3 regions of the Yersinia sp. SCPM-O-B-9106 (C-191) genome follow, and region 3 is predicted to be linked to each of the others. Evidence: riboswitches for the same ligand, from Rfam matches in the RefSeq annotation. Region 3 holds a riboswitch; each other region holds the start of a gene.

Region 1 (6,538 bases), 1.6 Mb from region 3:
AACTCTTGCCTGGCGGCTGTTTCTTGCTTAGCGGCGTAATCGCGCACTTCCTGCGAAATTTTCATCGAACAGAATTTCGGCCCACACATGGAGCAGAAATGCGCCACTTTGCCGGATTCTTGTGGCAGAGTTTCATCGTGATAAGCACGCGCGGTTTCAGGGTCGAGAGCCAAATTAAATTGATCCTCCCAACGGAATTCAAAACGCGCTTTTGACATGGCGTTATCGCGGATTTGCGCGCCGGGGTGACCTTTCGCTAAATCAGCCGCATGGGCTGCAATTTTATAAGTGATAAGCCCCTGTTTTACATCTTCTTTATTGGGTAAACCAAGGTGCTCTTTGGGGGTGACATAGCACAGCATAGCGCAGCCGAACCAACCAATCATGGCCGCGCCGATGCCGGAGGTAAAATGGTCATAACCGGGGGCAATGTCGGTGGTCAAGGGGCCTAAGGTATAAAATGGCGCTTCGTGGCAATGCTCCAGCTCTTCAGTCATATTGCGGCGAATCATCTGCATTGGCACATGCCCAGGGCCTTCAATCATCACCTGCACATCATATTCCCAGGCGATTTTGGTCAATTCGCCCAAGGTATGCAGCTCAGCGAATTGGGCTTCATCATTGGCATCCTGAATGGAACCAGGGCGCAGACCATCACCCAATGATAATGAAACATCATAAGCCGCGCAGATCTGGCAGATTTCGCGGAAATGCTGATACAGGAAATTTTCCTGATGATGGGAAAGGCACCATTTCGCCATAATCGACCCGCCACGGGAGACGATACCGGTCAGCCGTTTAGCGGTCATCGGCACATAGCGCAACAGCACACCGGCATGAATCGTAAAGTAATCAACCCCTTGCTCGGCCTGCTCTAGCAGGGTGTCGCGGAACATTTCCCAGGTTAGGTTTTCCGCCACGCCATTGACTTTTTCCAGCGCCTGATAGATAGGGACGGTGCCAATGGGGACTGGGCTATTGCGCAGTATCCATTCACGAGTTTCATGAATATAGCGGCCAGTGGATAAGTCCATCACGGTATCCGCGCCCCAGCGCGTTGACCACACCAGTTTTTCCACTTCTTCCTCAATGGAAGAGGTCACGGCAGAGTTGCCGATGTTGGCGTTCACTTTCACCAAAAAGTTGCGGCCAATAATCATCGGTTCAGATTCTGGGTGGTTAATATTCGCGGGGATGATAGCTCGACCAGCGGCCACTTCCTGTCGGACAAATTCTGCGGTGATATTCTCTGGCAGATGCGCACCAAATGCTTGCCCCGCATGCTGTTGGCGTAATACTTCACTGCGAATACGTTCACGGCCCATATTCTCCCGCAGGGCGATAAACTCCATTTCTGGGGTGATTTTACCTGCCCGGGCGTAATGCAACTGAGTGACACATTGGCCCGCAAGGGCTTTTTTGGGGCGGGGCAGATGCTCAAAACGCAAATGGTCTAAGCCCTCATCAGCCAAGCGCTGTTGGGTGAAGCCAGAACTGACCGAGGAGAGCGCGGCGGTATCCTGACGATCGGCTATCCAGCTCTCGCGCAGTTTGGGTAAACCGGCATGCACATCCAGCTTAGCGCGCGGATCACCATAAGGGCCGGAGGTGTCATACACCGGAATGGCTTCATTTTCTTCATAGTGGGGAGAGTCCTTACCGCCGCCGATCAATGTCGGGCTGAGTTGGATCTCGCGCATCGGCACTTGAATATCGGGCCGTGAGCCTTGCAGATAAATACGTTGGGAGTTAGGGAAGGTAACCCCTTGCAGGGTATCAATAAATTCTTGGGCTTGTTCACGTTGTTGTTTACGTGGAATAGACTGACGTGGGCGTGATAAATCTTTAGCAATTGTATTATTAGACATAGCAAATTCCTACCAATGGGTTTAAAGGCCAATGTGGTTAAGGGGAAAATTGCTTGTCTGGAGCTTGGCGGGAGTAACGATGTTAGCCAGTGACCGGCAGCCACCTGTCAGGTGAATTCCGGGCCTGTAGCGATAAATTACTCTTGTTCCCTTCGCGGGTATTAACCCGATCAGGTTCCGCGGATCCCGAATTAACGGTCTCAGCCTGCGTTTGTTTTCCTAAGAAAACAGGTGCTAGGCACTCCGACAAGAATCCTCAGTATATACCCTTCTTACTTGAAATTGCAGCGGTGTTAGCTACGTTCATTCACCCGAATCACTTACCTGTGTAAGCTCATCGGAATTCATTCACTTGCTGCCTACCTGCAATCTCAATTACTTTGGGTATTGAGGTTGAATGAGAACTACAAGCTCGCACAGATCTGTGGGCTATTTTACCTGCCCTGTTTGATCCACTGGCTGAGCAGCTTGCCAGGATTCAGCCGCCCACTGAATTAATTGATCTTCCAGCCGAAAACGGGCATCAAGGGTTTCGCCGATATCGGATAAAGCTTGTTGAAACTCAGTGCAGCTATCGTCATCGATCTCAATGTTTGTATAGCGATCATGGAATGCCATGATAGTTTGAGTGTTATTTTTCAAAGCAGGATAAACTTTGGTGGTCAGAGCCATTTTCGGGCTGGATGCGCCTTCCACCTGTTTGATAATTCTGTCGTAGATATTGAAATGTCCGGAGGAGAGATAATCCACCAGATTATGACAAAAGTTCTCCAGCGCTTTTTCATTAAGCGGGGTATGCTTTTCTTTTTGCGGCTTAATACCGATCACTGTGCAATACGAGACTAAAAGTTCTTTACGTGCATGAAGCCATTGATCAATTAATTCATTACTGCCGCCAACGCGTTGAGTCAGGCTTTCCAGTCGGTTGAGCATGATCGACCCCGTGAGTAAGAAAAAGTAAAAGTGGGTTACAAAAAAGTAACAAGCCGGATTCTAGATTGCCAGTGAAGTCGAGGTTGTGCAACAACGATATGGAACTACAACTTACAGGTAAAGAAAGTGGCTGGTGGATTGTCAGCCATGAAAACAAATTATGGTTACCAAACGGGGAGTTACCACAGGGTAATGCGGCCAATTGGTCATTACAGGGCGCGACCGCACGGCAGATTGGTGAATGGCAAGGGCAGGCGGTTTGGCTGATCCGCCAACAGATGTCCACCGAGATGGGGTCAGTGCGGCAATTACTGGATGTCGATCGCGGTTTGTTTCAACTGGCGGGGCGCGGCGTACAATTGGCCGAGTTTTATCGATCTCACCGCTATTGTGGCTATTGTGGGCATCAAATGCATGCCAGCCGCACCGAGTGGGCTTGCCTGTGCAATCATTGTCGTGAACGTTATTATCCACAAATCGCCCCTTGCGTGATTGTTGCCATTCGCCGTGGTGATGAAATTTTATTGGCGCAGCATGTTCGCCATCGTGGCGGTATTAACACGGTGTTGGCCGGGTTTGTCGAAGTGGGGGAGACACTGGAACAGGCGGTTTCCCGCGAAGTGCTGGAAGAAAGTAATATCCACATTAAAAACCTGCGCTATGTGACGTCACAGCCGTGGCCATTCCCGCATTCACTGATGATGGCCTTTATGGCGGAGTATGACAGCGGTGAGCTGCAACACGATCCTAAAGAGCTGCTGAATGCCGGTTGGTATCGCTATGACCAATTGCCATTACTGCCGCCACCAGGCACCGTGGCGCGCCGGCTGATTGAAGATACCGTCGTATTATGTCGCGAAGAGCAATTCGATGCGGGCGAGTAGCTAAAAAACCGCCTTTAGCCGCAACAGGAAAGTATTATCTGACATGCTACAATGCGCGCAGATAATCAAGGGAGCTTTATCATGAGTGAATTGAAAAATGATCGTTATCTGCGTGCTTTGCTACGCCAGCCGGTAGATGTGACTCCGGTGTGGATGATGCGCCAGGCAGGCCGCTATTTGCCAGAGTATAAAGCCACCCGTGCTATTGCCGGGGATTTTATGTCGCTGTGCAAAAATGCTGAGTTGGCCTGTGAAGTGACGATGCAACCCTTGCGTCGTTATCCGCTGGATGCGGCGATTTTGTTTTCAGACATTCTGACCATTCCTGATGCCATGGGGCTAGGGCTTTATTTTGAAACCGGCGAAGGCCCGCGTTTTCAATCTCCTATTACCTGCCGAGCTGATGTTGAAAAACTGCCCATTCCTGACCCTGAGCAGGAATTGGGTTACGTTATGAACGCGGTGAGAACCATTCGCCGTGAGTTGGCCGGTGCGGTGCCATTAATTGGTTTCTCCGGTAGCCCATGGACTCTGGCGACCTATATGGTCGAGGGCGGCAGCAGTAAGGCTTTCACTAAACTGAAGAAAATGATGTATGCCGAGCCGCAGACTCTGCATCTGTTGCTGGATAAACTGGCTGACAGTGTCATTTTGTATCTCAATGCTCAAATCAAAGCTGGCGCGCAATCCGTGATGATCTTTGATACCTGGGGCGGGGTGCTAACCGGGCGCGATTATGCTGAATTCTCCTTGAATTATATGCATAAAATTGTTGATGGCCTGATCCGCGAAAACGACGGACGGCGGGTTCCGGTCACTTTGTTCACCAAAGGCGGTGGGCAATGGTTAGAAGCGATGGCCGCGACCGGCTGTGATGCATTGGGGCTGGATTGGACCACAGATATCGCCGACGCGCGCCGCCGAGTGGGTGATAAAGTTGCTCTGCAAGGTAATATGGACCCTTCCGTTCTTTATGCCCCCCCGGCGCGTATTGAGGAAGAAGTCAGCACGATTCTGGCCAGTTTTGGGCAGGGTGATGGGCATGTCTTTAACCTAGGCCACGGTATCCATCAGGATGTCCCGCCAGAACATGCGGGCGCTTTTGTTGAAGCGGTGCATTCTTTATCTCGGCAATATCACCCAAAATAATCGGTTTATAGGATAAGTTGGCGGATGATAGACACCAAAGCGCTGCGGGCAGAACAGCAACAGCGGGCATCTGAAATTAGTCTTCAAGATGATATTGCTAGTGATTCCGTGCGCTTTATTGCCGGGGCAGACGTGGGTTTTGAGCAGCAAGGGGAGATAACCCGCGCTGCTATCGCGATTTTACGTTATCCCTCGTTGGAGCTGGTGGAATATCAGGTTGCCCGCGTAGCAACTTCACTGCCGTATATCCCCGGTTTACTTTCCTTTCGTGAATATCCTGCATTATTAGCTGCTTGGGAACAGTTACAGCAACGGCCTCAGTTGGTTTTTGTTGATGGGCAGGGTATCGCGCATCCCCGCCGTTTAGGGGTTGCCAGTCATTTTGGCCTGCTTGTGGATGTCCCGACCATTGGTGTTGCCAAAAGCCGCCTGTGCGGGCACTTTGAGCCATTGGGTTACGATAATGGCGCATTACAGCCATTGGTGGATGCCGATGAACAGCTTGGTTGGGTATGGCGCAGCAAAGCGCGTTGTAATCCTTTGTTTATTTCGCCCGGTCATCGGGTGAGTGTGGGCCGTGCGTTGGAATGGGTGCAACTTTGCATGGCGGGTTACCGTTTACCCGAACCGACCCGCTGGGCTGATGCTATCGCCTCAAACCGCCCGCAATTTCAACGGTGGGTGCGGAAAAATCCTGATTTGCTTGGCAAGCATAGGGATATGATTTAATTTCGGGTACACTGCCGCGCAGATAATGAATAATGAGAACTCATAATGATACGCAATCCGATTCATCTACGTCTCGAGAAGCTGGAAAGTTGGCAACACCTGACCTTCATGGCTTGTTTGTGTGAGCGGATGTATCCCAACTATCAGCAATTTTGTCTGGAAACCGAGTTTGGTGATCCGGCCGTTTATCGACGTATCCTGGATCTTATCTGGGAAACATTGGTCGTAAAAGATGCCAAGGTCAATTTTGATAGCCAGTTAGAGAAGCTGGAAGAGGCAATTCCTTCCGCTGATGACTATGCTATTTACGGCGTCTATCCGGCCATTGATGCATGTATTGCATTAAGTGAAGCTATTCACTCGCGTTTGAGTGGCGAAACACTGGAACATGCGATTGCTATCAGCGAAGCATCCATCCGCACTGTTGCGATGCTGGAAATGACGTTGGCTGGCAAAGAAATGACCGACGAAGAACTGAAAATCTTACCTGCGATTGAAGAAGAATGGGACATTCAATGGGAGATTTTCCGCCTGTTAGCTGACTGTGAAGAGCGCGACTTGGATCTGATCAAAGGGTTACGATCTGACCTACGGGAAGCGGCTGTTAGCAACATTGGCATAAATTTAACGCAATAAGGCAAGAAAACGTGATTTAACGCCTGATTTGTCACGTCTTAAGGCTTCACATCTGCCCCCTGTCTGTTCTACATTTGGGGGGCGAAAAAAAGTGGCTATCGGTGCGTGTATGCAGGAGAGTGCTATCCATCGGCATATCCGTCGCACTTGATGCTTTGCAAACGATAAACACACTGTAAGGATAACTTATGAATAAGACTCAACTGATTGACGTAATCGCGGACAAAGCGGACCTTTCTAAAGTACAAGCAAAAGCTGCTTTAGAGTCTACATTGGCTGCAATTACCGAATCTCTGAAAGAGGGTGATGCAGTACAATTGGTTGGTTTCGGTACTTTCA
Region 2 (6,538 bases), 430 kb from region 3:
GGCGCTTTGGTAAACGCAGCCCAGACCGCCTGAGCAAATGGCTGCCTTTGGCCCGCTTGCGCTGGGTGACGGTGCTGTCCATTATGCTGGCGATAGCCAGTTTTGTCTGGCTCCATATGCAGCCCATCATGCCGCTTTATCGTCATCTATTATGGAAGGTTCTTGCTGGGTAATCCCCTTCGGCCTTTACGCCGCAGGGGGTTAGCGGTTCCATCAACTACCGCTGGGGAGCAATCCCTAGCACCCTGGCTTCCGGCGCAGTGCCGTTGACCAGTGCCTGAGTGGGGCCGTCATAGTAAATACGGCCATCCACCACCAATAAAGTGCGCTCGGCAATGCGGGCGGCGTCATCCAGATTGTGCGACACCATCAACAAGGTCAATTGGCGATTTTCGCAGACGTTTTCGACCAATTGCAGCATTTCATTGCGCAGTGCCGGGTCTAATGCGGAAAAGGGTTCGTCCAGCAGCAGGATGGGTTGGCTGCGCACCAGACAGCGCGCCAGTGCCGCCCGCTGGCGTTGGCCGCCGGAAAGCTGTGCCGGTAGCCGGTCAAGACACTCTTCCAACCCAACTTGTTGCGCAATCTGGCCGAGCAGTAATTTTTGCTCATGATTGAGTTTTAGCCCCGGATGCAAACCCAGCCCAATGTTTTGTTCGACATTCAAATGCGCGAACAGATTATTTTCCTGAAATAACATGGATACCGGCCTTTGGGCGGGCGGTGTTAGGGTATGGTCTTGATTATTCAGCAGCATTTGACCACTGGCCGGAGCTAAAAAGCCCGCAATTAAGCTCAATAGCGTGCTTTTACCCGCCCCACTGGGGCCAAGAATAGCCACCCGCTCACCGGCTTGCATGCGCAAATCAAAACGCATCGGTAAGTGGTCGTATAAATAGGTGATTTTCTCAAGCTTTAGCATGGCGGCTCGGCAGTTTTTCAATCAGAGTAAACAGCAGGAAACACAGTAACAGCAGCAGCAGGGCGGTCACCGCGCCATCATTGCTGCGATAAGACCCTATCTGTTGATAGAGATAAAATGGCAGGGTGCGGAAATGCTCGTTACCAAACAGCGCGACCACGCCAAAATCCCCGATAGAAAGCACACTGGCGAAGGCCAACGCTTGAGCCAGCGGGCGTTTCAGTGCCCGTAACTCAATGTGGCGCACACGGTGCCAGCCGCGAATATCCAGTGATAAACACAGCGGCGTATAGCGCTCAGCCAAGTCTCGCATCGGGTTATCCAACACTTTTAATGCATAGGGCACCGCCATCAGCGCATTGGTCAGAATCACCAGTGCATAAGGCGATTGCGGCAAGCCCAGAGTGTCATTGAGCAATAAAAAAAAGCCGGTTGCCAGCACGATCCCCGGCATCGCCAGAATCACCATGCCGCTGATGTCCAATACTTGCCCGTAAGCCGCGTGGTGGCGCAGTTTCAGCTCACGGCTGCTCCATAACAGCATCATAGTCAGAGTGACACACAATAATCCGGCCCCAATGGCGATAGTCAGTGAGGTAAAGAAAGCTTGCCACAGCGCCGGTTGTTGTAGCACGGTCAATATCGTTTTATTGCTGCCATCAATTACAACAGCCAGCAATGGTGGCACCATCAATAATAACGCCGCCCCGATTAACAATGTATCGCTAATGCGCGACCAGGTACTATCCTGCTGACTGCGCCACTCCTGAGCATGGGTATTTCCCACCGCCAACACTGAACTTAGCCGTTGGCTCAGCACCACCAATCCCAGACAGCAACCCAGTTGAATCAGTGCCAATAATGCGGCGCGCCCTAAATCATAGTCATAACTAAGTGCCTGATAAATAGCCAGTTCGATGGTGGTAGCTTGCGGCCCGCCGCCCAGAGAGAGCACGGTGGCAAAGCTGGCAAAACACAGCATGAAAATCAGCGCGGCAGTCGGCAGAATTTGGCGGCGCAGATAGGGCCACTCGATCCAGCGAAAATGCTGCCAGCCGTTCATGCCCAATTGGGCGGCTAACTGGCGCTGCTCAACGGCAATGCTTTCCAATGACTGCAATAACAAGCGGGTTGCCAGCGGCATATTAAAGAAAATATGCGCCAGCAAAATCCCTTGTAAACCATAGGGCGAGAAGCGGTAATCCACTCCTAGCCAGCCCAATAGTGCCGCCAGCCAACCTTGGCGGCCATAAACCGTCAGGATGCCGAAAATGGCGACCAGCACCGGCAGCACCAATGTCATGGCACATAAGCGCAGCATCAATTGGCGGCCGGGGAAGCGGCGGCGATATAAGGCGCGCGCCAAAAAAATCGCCGGAATAACGGACAGCAGCGCAGAGAGAAACGCCTGCCAGAAAGTGAAGCGAATCACATGCCACAGATAACTGTCATGCCAGATGCTTTGCCAGTCTGCCGCTGGCGCGTGACGCCAGATAGCGGTGAACGCCAGTAAGGCGACACCGGTTATCAGCAAGGCGGCCAGTAGCCCCGGCCATAGCCACGCGGGGATTAGTGGCTGACGGCGGATTGCCATGCTTGAATCCATTTACCGCGATTATCAGCCACGTCTTTTGCATCAAACTGCAAAGCTTTTTGCGGCACGGTGAGTGTTTCAAATCCAGCCGGTAAGTCCATTTTGATTACCGGATACATCCAGTTGCCGGTCGGGATATGATTCTGGAATGCAGGAGTGACCATAAATTGCATAAAGCGCTGCGCCAGTTCCGGTTGTTTGCTGGACGCGACCACACCAGCCACTTCCACTTGCAGATAGTGGCCTTCACTGAAATCAGCCGCCGCATAGTTGTCTTTCTTCTCTGCAATCAGATGATAAGCCGGAGAAGTGGTGTAGCTCAGCACGAAATCCCCTTCACCTTTCAGGAACAAGCCGTAAGCTTCACTCCAGCCTTTGGTCACGGTGACGGTTTTTTTCGCTAATTTCTGCCAGGCTTGCGGGGCTTGGTCGCCATAGACTTTTTGCATCCACAACATTAAACCGAGGCCCGGGGTACTGGTGCGCGGGTCTTGATAAATCACTTTCCACGGTTCTTTGCTGTCGACTAATTCTTGCAGGCTTTTCGGCGGATTTTTCAATTTATTTTTGTCATACACAAAAGCAAAATAGCCATAATCGTAGGGGACGAAAATTTTATTTTGCCATTTTTCTGGCAAAGTCAGATGGCTGGTATCTACCTGACTTGGCACGAATAATCCGGTTTGCTCTGCCGCTTGCAGCAGATTGTTATCTAAGCCCAACACCACATCGGCTTGGCTATTTTTACCCTCCATCCGCAGGCGGTTCAGCAGGGAAACACCATCTTCCAGCGCCACAAATTTAAGCTGACAATCACACTCGGCTTCAAAGGCTTTTTTAATCGACGGCCCCGGGCCCCAATCAGCCGCGAAAGAATCATAGGTATAAACAGTCAAGGTGGGTTTATCAGCAGCGACGGCAGCGGCAGACAGAAAAAACAAGCAGGAAATCATGCGTTTAAACACTTTGCACTCCTTAAAGATAAAGGTGGCAAAGGTATCTGAGGCGGTAAATAACATGAATATCAAGAAGATACAGCGTTATTTTTCTCAAATCCCTCCGCCGGTGTTAACCGGATCAGGTTCGACGGGTTTGCTCTCAGCTAACTTGCGATTTTCTGCAAGTTAGCACCCCGTTGAGACGGCGCTATTGTAGAGTTTAATTGCAGTGGGCGAAAGCGGGTTTAATCCTCTGGTGGCGTAAACCAGGCCGATTTGAAGTCAAACCAGCCGAGTGTGTTCATGCGCACCCCGCGCATACTGTGCTGCCCATATAATTCTAGCCAGTGATGGAACAGTGGGTGAAATTGATTCTGGCTGACCAAACGCTGGCTCCATTCCGCCATTGGCAGAGTATTATTTCGCCATAATTCAACATCTTGGTGCAGTTTTTCATCCAGGCAATATTGCAGCAGCGGCAGCTCATACAAGGTGGCAAACAGGGAAAATTCCAGCGGCAGATAAAAATTGGCGCTGCCGAGCCAGATGTCGCTCTGTGCATCCCCTTGATACCAACTGGCATAATCCACCACATTTATGATCAATTTGACCCCGTGTGCGGCCAATAATGTGGCCAATGTTTGGCTGATAGCATCAAACTCTGAATGGTGACTATAAAAAGTCAGTGTCAGTTCGGTCAAACCTTCCGGTTTCGCTTCCAGTACCCTGAGCCGGTTATGGTGCCAGCGCGGTAACATGCCGTAAGCCGGTGACCAGTAGCGTTGGTAAAAAGGATCGGCATGGCTGAGTAGGGCGACGGGGGTGATGAGTTCACAGAGCCAACGGCGGATATCAGGATTGCAGGTTTGGGGAGATCGCTGGTCGAATAACAGAAAATAACAGCCTTCTTCCAGCCGGCTTTCCAGCTCATTTTTACTGGTATCATCAGCTTGCAATTGCACACCGGAATAAACCAATTCTTCGGACAGCTCCGGTAATACCCAAATATTGACCTCATCAATAAGTGCGCGAAAACCAAAATAATTATCAAATGCCTGAATTTTCAATTGGCTATGATGATTTCGAATCACGGAATAAGGGCCAGTCCCAATAGGATGTCGGCGGAAATCCGGCTGATTTTCCCACTCTTGCGGCAAGATCATGGCGTGTACACTGCCCAACAACCACGGCAGCCAGCTGTCCGGGGTACTGAGATGCACATCAATCACATACGGGGTGGGTGAGCGCACCGCGGTGATATGTGAAAACAGCGGTTGGGAGATTAACCGAGTCAGGCTGGTCATCACATCATTCATTTCCAGCTCACGGCCATGGTGAAAATGAATCGCCGGGCGCAAATAAAAGCGCCAATGCAATGGGCTAATGGCTTGCCAGTGATGAGACAAATCCGGCTCCAGTTCCCCATTTTCCTCATTTATCCGCGTCAGACCATTAAAAATCTGCCGCACCATATGGGTTTCTGAGCGGCGCAGCGCGGTGCCGGGTAATAGATTTTGTAAGGGGCGGTAATAGAGCACCCGCAGAATATGTTTACCTTGCCGGAAGCTGCGCCCTAACTGAGAGAGCAGCATTTGGCGCACTGCTTTTTTATCCCCGACCAACTGCACCAGTTGATCAATACTTTCTTGTTCCAGTAACTCTTCGGCCCGCTGTTGCTGTAAGGCCAGGCCGGAGCAGAGGAAAGTCAGTTGTGAGCGCTTACCTCGGCCAGCTTCCGCCTGCCAGCTCAGCCACCCCTCTTGCTGCATACTGCCCAATAAGGAACGCACATGGCGGCGCGAGCAACAGAGCACGTCAGCCAGCTCCTGCAAGGTGGTTTCTGTGGGCAAACCGCTAAAACGTTGCCAAAGGCGAATGAACTGCTGTTGCAAGCGGGAGGTAGACATAAAAGGGGAACTCCTCGGCAAACTTCATCAATTTTTCTTTCCCTATATTACGCGGATACTGCTTGTTAATGAAAGCGGGTTAGTCAGCGAATGGGAGGAATAAGATGATTTTTAATTTACAACGTTATTCCACTCATGACGGCCCCGGCATTCGTAGCGTGGTGTTCCTCAAAGGCTGTTCGTTGAGTTGTCGCTGGTGCCAAAACCCCGAAAGCCGCTCACGTGAGCCGGAGCTGTTATTTGACCCGCGTCTGTGTTTATCCGGCTGCGATTTGTGTCATCAGACTTGCCCGCAAGCAATCCAACATATTGATAATAAAATTGTTATTCATCGCCAGCTATTGGCTGAAGACGACTTTCAAGCACTGAAAACGCGCTGCCCCAGTGGTGCGTTGACGGTGTGCGGTGACCCCATTGATATTGACGGCACTATGGCGATATTGCTGCGCGATTTGCCATTTTATCGGCGCAGTGGTGGCGGGGTGACATTATCTGGCGGCGAACCTTTTATGCAGCCGGAAGTGGCCGCTGAATTATTGCAGCGCTGCCATCAACTGGGCATCCATACCGCGGTTGAATCTTGTTTGCACACCCCGTGGCGCTATATCGCCCCCTCTTTGCCGTGGCTGGATTTGATGCTGGCAGACTTGAAACACACCGATGAGCGCCGTTTTCAACAGTGGACTGGCGGCTCTGCCAAACGGGTGATGGATAACTTCCGCAAATTAGCGGCCGCGGGCACCGATATTACGGTGCGGGTGCCTTTAATCCCGGATTTCAATGCTGACCGCCGCTCGGTACAAGGAATTGTCGATTTTGCTGCGGATGAGATTGGCGTGAAAGAAATTCATTTTTTGCCTTATCACACTCTGGGCATCAATAAATATTCGCTGCTGGGTGAAAAGTATCTGGCGGCAAGTACACCTTTGGACTCTCCTTCCCTGCTGGCCTTCGCGGAAAGTTATGCCCGTGAAAAGGGCCTGACGGCAATCTTAAGAGGATGACGCAATGACGACTCTCGATTTGGTAACCTTAAGCGAACGGACAAAACAGCATAAAAACGCGCTGATTCATATTGTAAAACCGCCGGTTTGTACTGAGCGGGCGTTGCATTATACCGAGGCTTATCAACAACATCAGGATAAACCGCTGCCGGTTCGGCGGGCGCTGGCACTGG
Region 3 (6,538 bases):
GTGCAGCTAACACCGCTGCGGCGTCTAGGGCGAAGATATGACTCAAAGCCATTGGCGTTGCAGCAAGGCAGCCAACGAGTAAATCTCGATGAGCTGACATCAGTCAGTGATTCGGGTGCATGAGTGCAGCTAACACCGCTGCGGCGTCTAGGGCGAAGATATGACTCAAAGCCATTGGCGCTGCAGCAAGGCAGCCAACGAGTAAATCTCGATGAGCTGACATCAGTCAGTGATTCGGGTGCATGAGTGCAGCTAACACCGCTGCGGCGTCTAGGGCGAAGAGTAAAAGGGTAAATTATGTCTCCTACATCAGCACTGATCAGTATTGTCATCATCGCCTGGGTACTTCAGATTTTGCTCGGATGGTGGCAAATCAACCGCTTTAACCGTGCTTTTGATAGGCTTTGCCAAAACAGTAAATCGGTCGGAGTGGGCCGTTCTGGTGGGCGTTTTAAACCGAGAGTGGTGATGGCGCTGGCTTTTGATGAGAATATGCGCGTCAGTGACAGCATGATCATGCGTGGCATCAGTGTTTTTGCCCGCCCACGCGCATTACCGCACCTTCATGGATTACATCAGCAGGATTTAATCCCGGATGTGATCTTCCCTACGGATACAGCATGTCAAACTGCACTATCATTAGCGATTAAACCGAAATCATGATATTTTCACAATGAAAGTTATTCTTTTTCATGTGAAAGTTATGCCTGAAAAAGAGGCAATGGAAATACTTGAGCAGGAATCGTTATGAAACCAAAGCAGCGACAAGTCGCTATCCTGGAATATCTCCAGCAGCACGGTAAAACGGCGGTTGATCAACTTGCCGCCCATTTTTCGACCACTGGCACGACAATCCGCAAAGATTTAACCAGCCTCGAAAATGAAGGTGCAGTGATTCGCACCTATGGCGGGGTAGTATTAAATCGTGATGATGTTGAGCAACCCATCGACCGTAAAACCCATATAAATACCGAGAAGAAAAAACAAATCGCCAAAGCGGCCAGTAAGCTGATTAAAGATGGCGATAGTCTGGTTTTTGATGCGGGCAGTACCGTACTGCAAATGGTGCCGCACCTGACTAAATTCAATAATATTACGGTGATGACCAACAGCTTGCATATCGTCAATGAATTGGTTGAGCTGGATAACGATCAGACTATCTTGATGCCGGGCGGCACTTATCGTAAAGGTTCAGCATCTTTTCATGGTAGCTTGGCAGAATCCGCCTTTGATAACTTCAGCTTCGACAAGCTCTTTATCGGCGCAGATGGCGTCGATCTCAAAGCAGGTGTCACCACGTTTAACGAAGTTTATCATGTCAGTACCGCTATGTGTCACGCCGCCAGCCGTATTATTCTGCTGGTCGACTCTTCCAAATTTGGCCGTAAAAGTCCCAATGTTGTTTGTGCACTGAGTGCCGTCGATACTCTGATTACCGATAAAGGTATTAGCGACGAATATTTGCAGGAACTGCAGAAAATGGGCATTAACATCATTCTGGTTGATAAAGATGACTAATCCATTACTTACCTATGCCCGTGAAACACTGGAAATTGAGCTAACAGAAGCCCAGCGCTTGTTATCACGTTTAGATGATAATTTTGTCCAAGCTTGCGAGCTATTGTTGAGCTGTACCGGCAAAGCGGTTGTTTCTGGCATTGGCAAATCCGGTCATATTGGTAAAAAAATTGCCGCTTCACTGGCCAGCACCGGCACCCCGGCCTTTTTCGTGCATCCAGCCGAGGCATTGCACGGTGATTTAGGTATGATTGGCCCGCAAGATGTGCTGATTTTTATCTCTTATTCGGGCCGTGCTAAAGAACTGGATATGATCCTACCCTTGCTAGCCGACAGCCATATTCCAGTGATTGCAATTACCGGCGGTTTAGAGTCGCCATTAGCGCTGGCGGCGGCTTGCGTGCTGGATATCAGTGTTGAGCATGAAGCTTGCCCGATGGGTCTAGCGCCAACATCCAGCGCCGTCAATACTCTGATGATGGGTGACGCGCTGGCAATGGCATTAATGCGCCATCGTGGTTTCAATGCAGAAGACTTTGCGCGCTCACACCCCGGTGGCAGTTTGGGGGCGCGGTTGCTCAACCGAGTTCATCATTTAATGAGAACCGGTGACCGCTTACCGGTGGTAAATGAATCCGATAGCGTAATGGAAGCGATGCTGGAATTGAGCCGCACCGGATTAGGGCTGGTGGCGGTTTGTGATCCAAATCAACGGGTGGTCGGGGTATTCACTGATGGTGATTTACGCCGCTGGTTGGTTAAAGGCGGCACTTTGCAACAGCCGCTCGGCGGCGCAATAACTCGCCCGGGTTACCGCTTGCCAGAACAATGGCGTGCGGGTGAAGCACTGGAAGCTCTGCATCAGCATCATATTAGTGCGGCACCGGTGGTTAATCTTGATGGGAAACTGGTTGGCGCTATCAATCTGCATGATTTGCACCAGGCAGGCGTTGGCTGATATCCCCCTCATCTTTCAAGTTGCAGGTGTGTTGGCTGCTTTCCTGCAACTTGAAAACAATCAAGAATCAGTGCCAGTTAGGATCTTGCTCTAATTGTTTTTTCAGCAAAGTCTGAACACTCTCACTCGGGCGACCAAGCCATTGATAAGTGGCGAACTTGCTCGGAGTATTGAGCGCTTCTGGCTTATCCTCTACCGACACTCGCATCCCCCATGCCTGCCAAACTTGTTTTTTATCCTTGCTAAAAGCCACCCACATAAAATTATTACTGCAATCATGAGGTTTGCAAATTCGCCCCACTTTATACTGCTGGCCTTCCCAATTGATGACTTCATACGGCGAGGATGTCCCTACCCCTTTACGCGCCCATGCAGGCAAATTTTTCTGACTCTTCACCATTTTTTGCCAGCTATTTTTATACACCGGTTGTTGTAGAAGATCAGCGGTGGTGGGAAGGGGCTTAGCAGGTGCGCCCTGAACAGGCGCTGAGTCTGATGGAGCCGAAACAACATTCATCGCTGGCTGCGCGAAAACCCAGGAACTGGCACTGAGTATCGCCGCAGCAACAAGACAATGGAGGGTTTTATGACCTTTCATTATCGAAATCCTTATTATCTGATTAATCTATACCCTAAATATATTGAACAGGCCTCAATGCAATAAATTGGCATGCGTGATAGTAGTTTGCATATTTATGACCCTTAACAGTAGGAAAAGTTGATCCATAGCACGAATTTTCATCCTAATTCTCGTTATACCGCAATCTGTATGACAGCTTGAGGTAAGCTATAAACCAGTAGATGATGAGTTGATAACCACCCGCGAAAAAGGCCCTGCTATGTTGACCCTTGAGTTACCCGAAGCCCCTAAGAAGCTGTATTACTCTGCTGGGGATGCCCATCCGCTAGATAAGCTTGAGAGCGATAAAATCGTCCAAATGGTGGTCGATCTGGATGTTGCCAACTCTGACAGTGAGCACTATGTTACCGGCTGGATGGGGCTAAATAGCGTGGTGGTGATACGGAATTATCAAAATAAGCGCGGCACCGCCAATGGCTTTGTGTTGAACAAAGGGGATAGCTATCGGCTGAGTATTCAGTCGATTGAGTTTCGTATCCCCAAGGTGGTGTTGTGGATGAGTTTTCGCCGCAAGCCCCGCACCATGGAGTTAATCACTTACGAAACATTAGGCGAGCAACCCAGCGGGATGCAGCAATATCGTAATATTCTCGAAGAGGAATTACGCCAGCAACTGGATGAAGATTGGCGTGAACTGAACGATTATCTGGGCGCGGCTTGCTGGCAAATCGAAAATAATGTTCCTTTGTGGCAACAAGCTCATCGAGAAATAACTTTGGCTGCCGTCAGCCAGCTCGCGGCAGCCCCCATTTTCCAAACCAAACCTTTGCAAGCTGACGGCAATTATGCCGGTTTCTGGGCCGGAGAATACTTTTTCGCCGTCAGACAACCCACGGCAGATAACCCGTTGCCAGCAATACAAATTTCTTGGCGGGAAGACGAAAAAAGCATCGGCAGTTATCAGTTCGACCTGATCAAAGATGAAGCTGGCGAGCCGAAGTTGCTACTGTGTATTCGCCCACGCAAAGCGGCTAAAAGTTACCTGCTTAATCGTTTTGATGCTCATCATTTGCAACGTGCCATCGCGATGTTTACGATGACACAGCGCTATTTACTGGCGTAATAATTTCATCGACTTCAGCCTCCAAAGTCAATGGAATTGCAACCAGACAGCCCCCTGCGGTTTCAAGGTCGAAGGGGATTACCACCATTGATGGAAATGGTGCACCGGCCCGATCCCCTGCCCCACCTCGAGGGTGTCGGCTTGTTCCAGTGCCCCTTGCAGATAATCTTTAGCTACACTCAGGGTAGCGGCCCAATTCGCGTGCCGTGGCCGTAATGCCGCCAGTGCAGCCGACAAGGTGCAACCGGTGCCGTGGGTATGTCGGGTATTAATCCGCCGTGTCACAAAGCGCTGCTCACTTTGCGCGGTAAACAGCCAATCTGGGCTTTCTTCGCCACTCAAATGCCCCCCTTTCATCAATACCCCCTGACAGCCGAGAGCTAACAATGCCCGCCCTTGTTCACACATTTCTTGTTCATTATGCGCGGGTTGGCAATCAAGCAATGTTGCGGCTTCCGGTAAATTAGGTGTAATCAAATCAACTTGCGGGAGCAATAAGCGGCGCACCGCATCAACGGCCTCTGGTGCAAGTAACGGGTCCCCGCTTTTGGCAACCATCACAGTATCTAACACTACAAATGGAATGGGATAACGCCGTAGTTGCGTAGCAACAATATCGACAATTTCCGCATTTGCCAGCATACCAATTTTGGCGCTATCGATACGCACATCACTGAGGACAGAATCTAGCTGAGCAGCAACAAAAGCGGGTTCGATGGGATAAACAGACTGTACACCACCGGTGTTTTGCGCCACTAAAGCGGTAATAACACTGGTGCCGTAGGCCTGTAATGCAGAAAAGGTTTTCAGATCAGCCTGGATACCGGCACCGCCGCTTGGGTCAGTTCCGGCAATAGTTAACACATTGATACGCTTCATTAATATACTTCCCTACGCTGGCATTATCCAGATCAGGTAATACGGGTAATATCTCAGCCATTCCACTATTTGTGGCAGGCACCCCGAGTCAGAATTGTTATTATCACGGGCAGATGATAGAAGGTCAATAATACATTCACTAAGCAAATGGCTTAGTGATATAAATAGCATGTGATAAAAGGGAGCCAAAGCCCCCTTATTCTTCTTCATTATTCTCCGCGTAATGCTTTAACATCATCGGCTTTGATATTCAGTGTGGGTTGCCCAAACTGCTGCAATAGATAATTACTCAAACTGACAACCTGCTCATCAGTTAATGTGTTGGCAAAACCGGGCATAAAGACCTCGCCATCATTGGTTTTGCGCGACACGCCGTGGAGAATGACATTAATCAGGTTATTTTGCGCGGATGCCCCGACCACCGAATTCTTCATCAATGATGGGTAATAACCATCTTTCACGCCCTCACCGGTAAAACTGTGGCAACTGGCACAGTTCCCCAAATACAAGCGCGCGCCGTCAGTGTTATTGTTCCCCGTAACAGTATCCGCCGTGAAAGGTACGCCACGTAAGGTATTAACACTGGTCGCCGACTGCCCCCAATCCGAACGGCTCTTAGTTTCGTCATTTGGATTTAATGGCTTCAGCGTGCGCAGATACACCGCCATTGCATTCAGATCACTGTCAGTCAGATGTCGGGTGCTGTTTTCAATCACTTCCGCCATCGGCCCAGCCGCTTGTGCTTTACCGTCAACATGGCCGCTGCGCAGATATTGCACGACCTGTTGCTGGCTCCAGCCCCCAATCCCAGCATGCGGATCTGAGGTAATATTGAATGCCGTCCAACCATCAATATCAGCACCGGCATAAGCTTTACTGTCTTTCATTCCCATGGTGATATTGCGCGGAGTATGACATTCACCACAATGCCCCAGCGCCTCAACAAAATAAGCCCCCTGGTTCCATTGCGCATCTTTGCTGGTATCGGGCTGGAAGCGCTGCCCCTCAAAATTCACCAGATTCCAGAACCACAGCCCCCAGCGCTGATTGAATGGGAACGGCATGTCATTTTCGCGATTCGGTTGATGCACTGCCGGTAAGCTGAACAAATAAGCTTTTATGGCTTTAACATCATCATCCGTCAGCAAGGTATAAGAGGTATAAGGGAAAGCAGGATAGAGATTCTCGCCGTTTTTGCCTTTCCCTTCATGCAGTGCGCGCAAAAACTCTTCATCCGTCCAACCACCAATTCCGGTTTCTTTATCGGGGGTAATATTCGGCGAATATAAGGTGCCCATCGGGGTTTTAAAGGCCAATCCACCGGCAAAGGGTTTGCCATCTTTGGTGGTGTGGCACGCCACACAGTCTGCGGCTTTGGTCAAATACTCACCCCGCGCAATCAGGTTAGCATCCGCACGAGCATATCCAGTTGCAGCGAATCCCAATGCTATAAACAGGAATGTCATTGAGTGACCTAGGG

What was found. A riboswitch is a leader RNA that binds a small molecule or an ion and turns the genes downstream of it on or off. The one in region 3 is predicted to bind thiamine pyrophosphate.
Region 1: it holds a riboswitch for thiamine pyrophosphate, as region 3 does, so the genes downstream of both, thiC (phosphomethylpyrimidine synthase ThiC) here and thiD (bifunctional hydroxymethylpyrimidine kinase/phosphomethylpyrimidine kinase) in region 3, are expected to answer to the same signal.
Region 2: it holds a riboswitch for thiamine pyrophosphate, as region 3 does, so the genes downstream of both, thiB (thiamine ABC transporter substrate binding subunit) here and thiD (bifunctional hydroxymethylpyrimidine kinase/phosphomethylpyrimidine kinase) in region 3, are expected to answer to the same signal.

The regions. Positions count from the first base shown of each region.
Region 1 covers NZ_CP110791.1:4,037,436-4,043,973, reverse strand. Annotated here, with positions in the region: gene thiC (phosphomethylpyrimidine synthase ThiC) at 1-1,868, opposite strand, end outside; TPP riboswitch at 1,999-2,124, opposite strand; gene OP863_RS18225 (Rsd/AlgQ family anti-sigma factor) at 2,298-2,801, opposite strand; gene nudC (NAD(+) diphosphatase) at 2,900-3,685, shown strand; gene hemE (uroporphyrinogen decarboxylase) at 3,767-4,834, shown strand; gene nfi (deoxyribonuclease V) at 4,859-5,563, shown strand; gene OP863_RS18205 (YjaG family protein) at 5,609-6,199, shown strand; gene hupA (nucleoid-associated protein HU-alpha) at 6,388-6,538, shown strand, end outside.
Region 2 covers NZ_CP110791.1:757,338-763,875, forward strand. Annotated here, with positions in the region: gene OP863_RS03375 (DedA family protein) at 1-173, shown strand, start outside; gene thiQ (thiamine ABC transporter ATP-binding protein ThiQ) at 218-922, opposite strand; gene thiP (thiamine/thiamine pyrophosphate ABC transporter permease ThiP) at 909-2,516, opposite strand; gene thiB (thiamine ABC transporter substrate binding subunit) at 2,492-3,481, opposite strand; TPP riboswitch at 3,553-3,661, opposite strand; gene sgrR (HTH-type transcriptional regulator SgrR) at 3,700-5,361, opposite strand; gene OP863_RS03400 (glycyl-radical enzyme activating protein) at 5,466-6,365, shown strand; gene OP863_RS03405 (formate C-acetyltransferase/glycerol dehydratase family glycyl radical enzyme) at 6,370-6,538, shown strand, end outside.
Region 3 covers NZ_CP110791.1:1,187,339-1,193,876, reverse strand. Annotated here, with positions in the region: gene gutM (transcriptional regulator GutM) at 298-663, shown strand; gene srlR (glucitol operon DNA-binding transcriptional repressor SrlR) at 748-1,518, shown strand; gene gutQ (arabinose-5-phosphate isomerase GutQ) at 1,511-2,476, shown strand; gene OP863_RS05415 (inhibitor of vertebrate lysozyme family protein) at 2,544-3,074, opposite strand; gene OP863_RS05410 (hypothetical protein) at 3,316-4,179, shown strand; gene thiD (bifunctional hydroxymethylpyrimidine kinase/phosphomethylpyrimidine kinase) at 4,258-5,058, opposite strand; TPP riboswitch at 5,051-5,154, opposite strand; gene OP863_RS05400 (cytochrome c) at 5,268-6,538, opposite strand, start outside.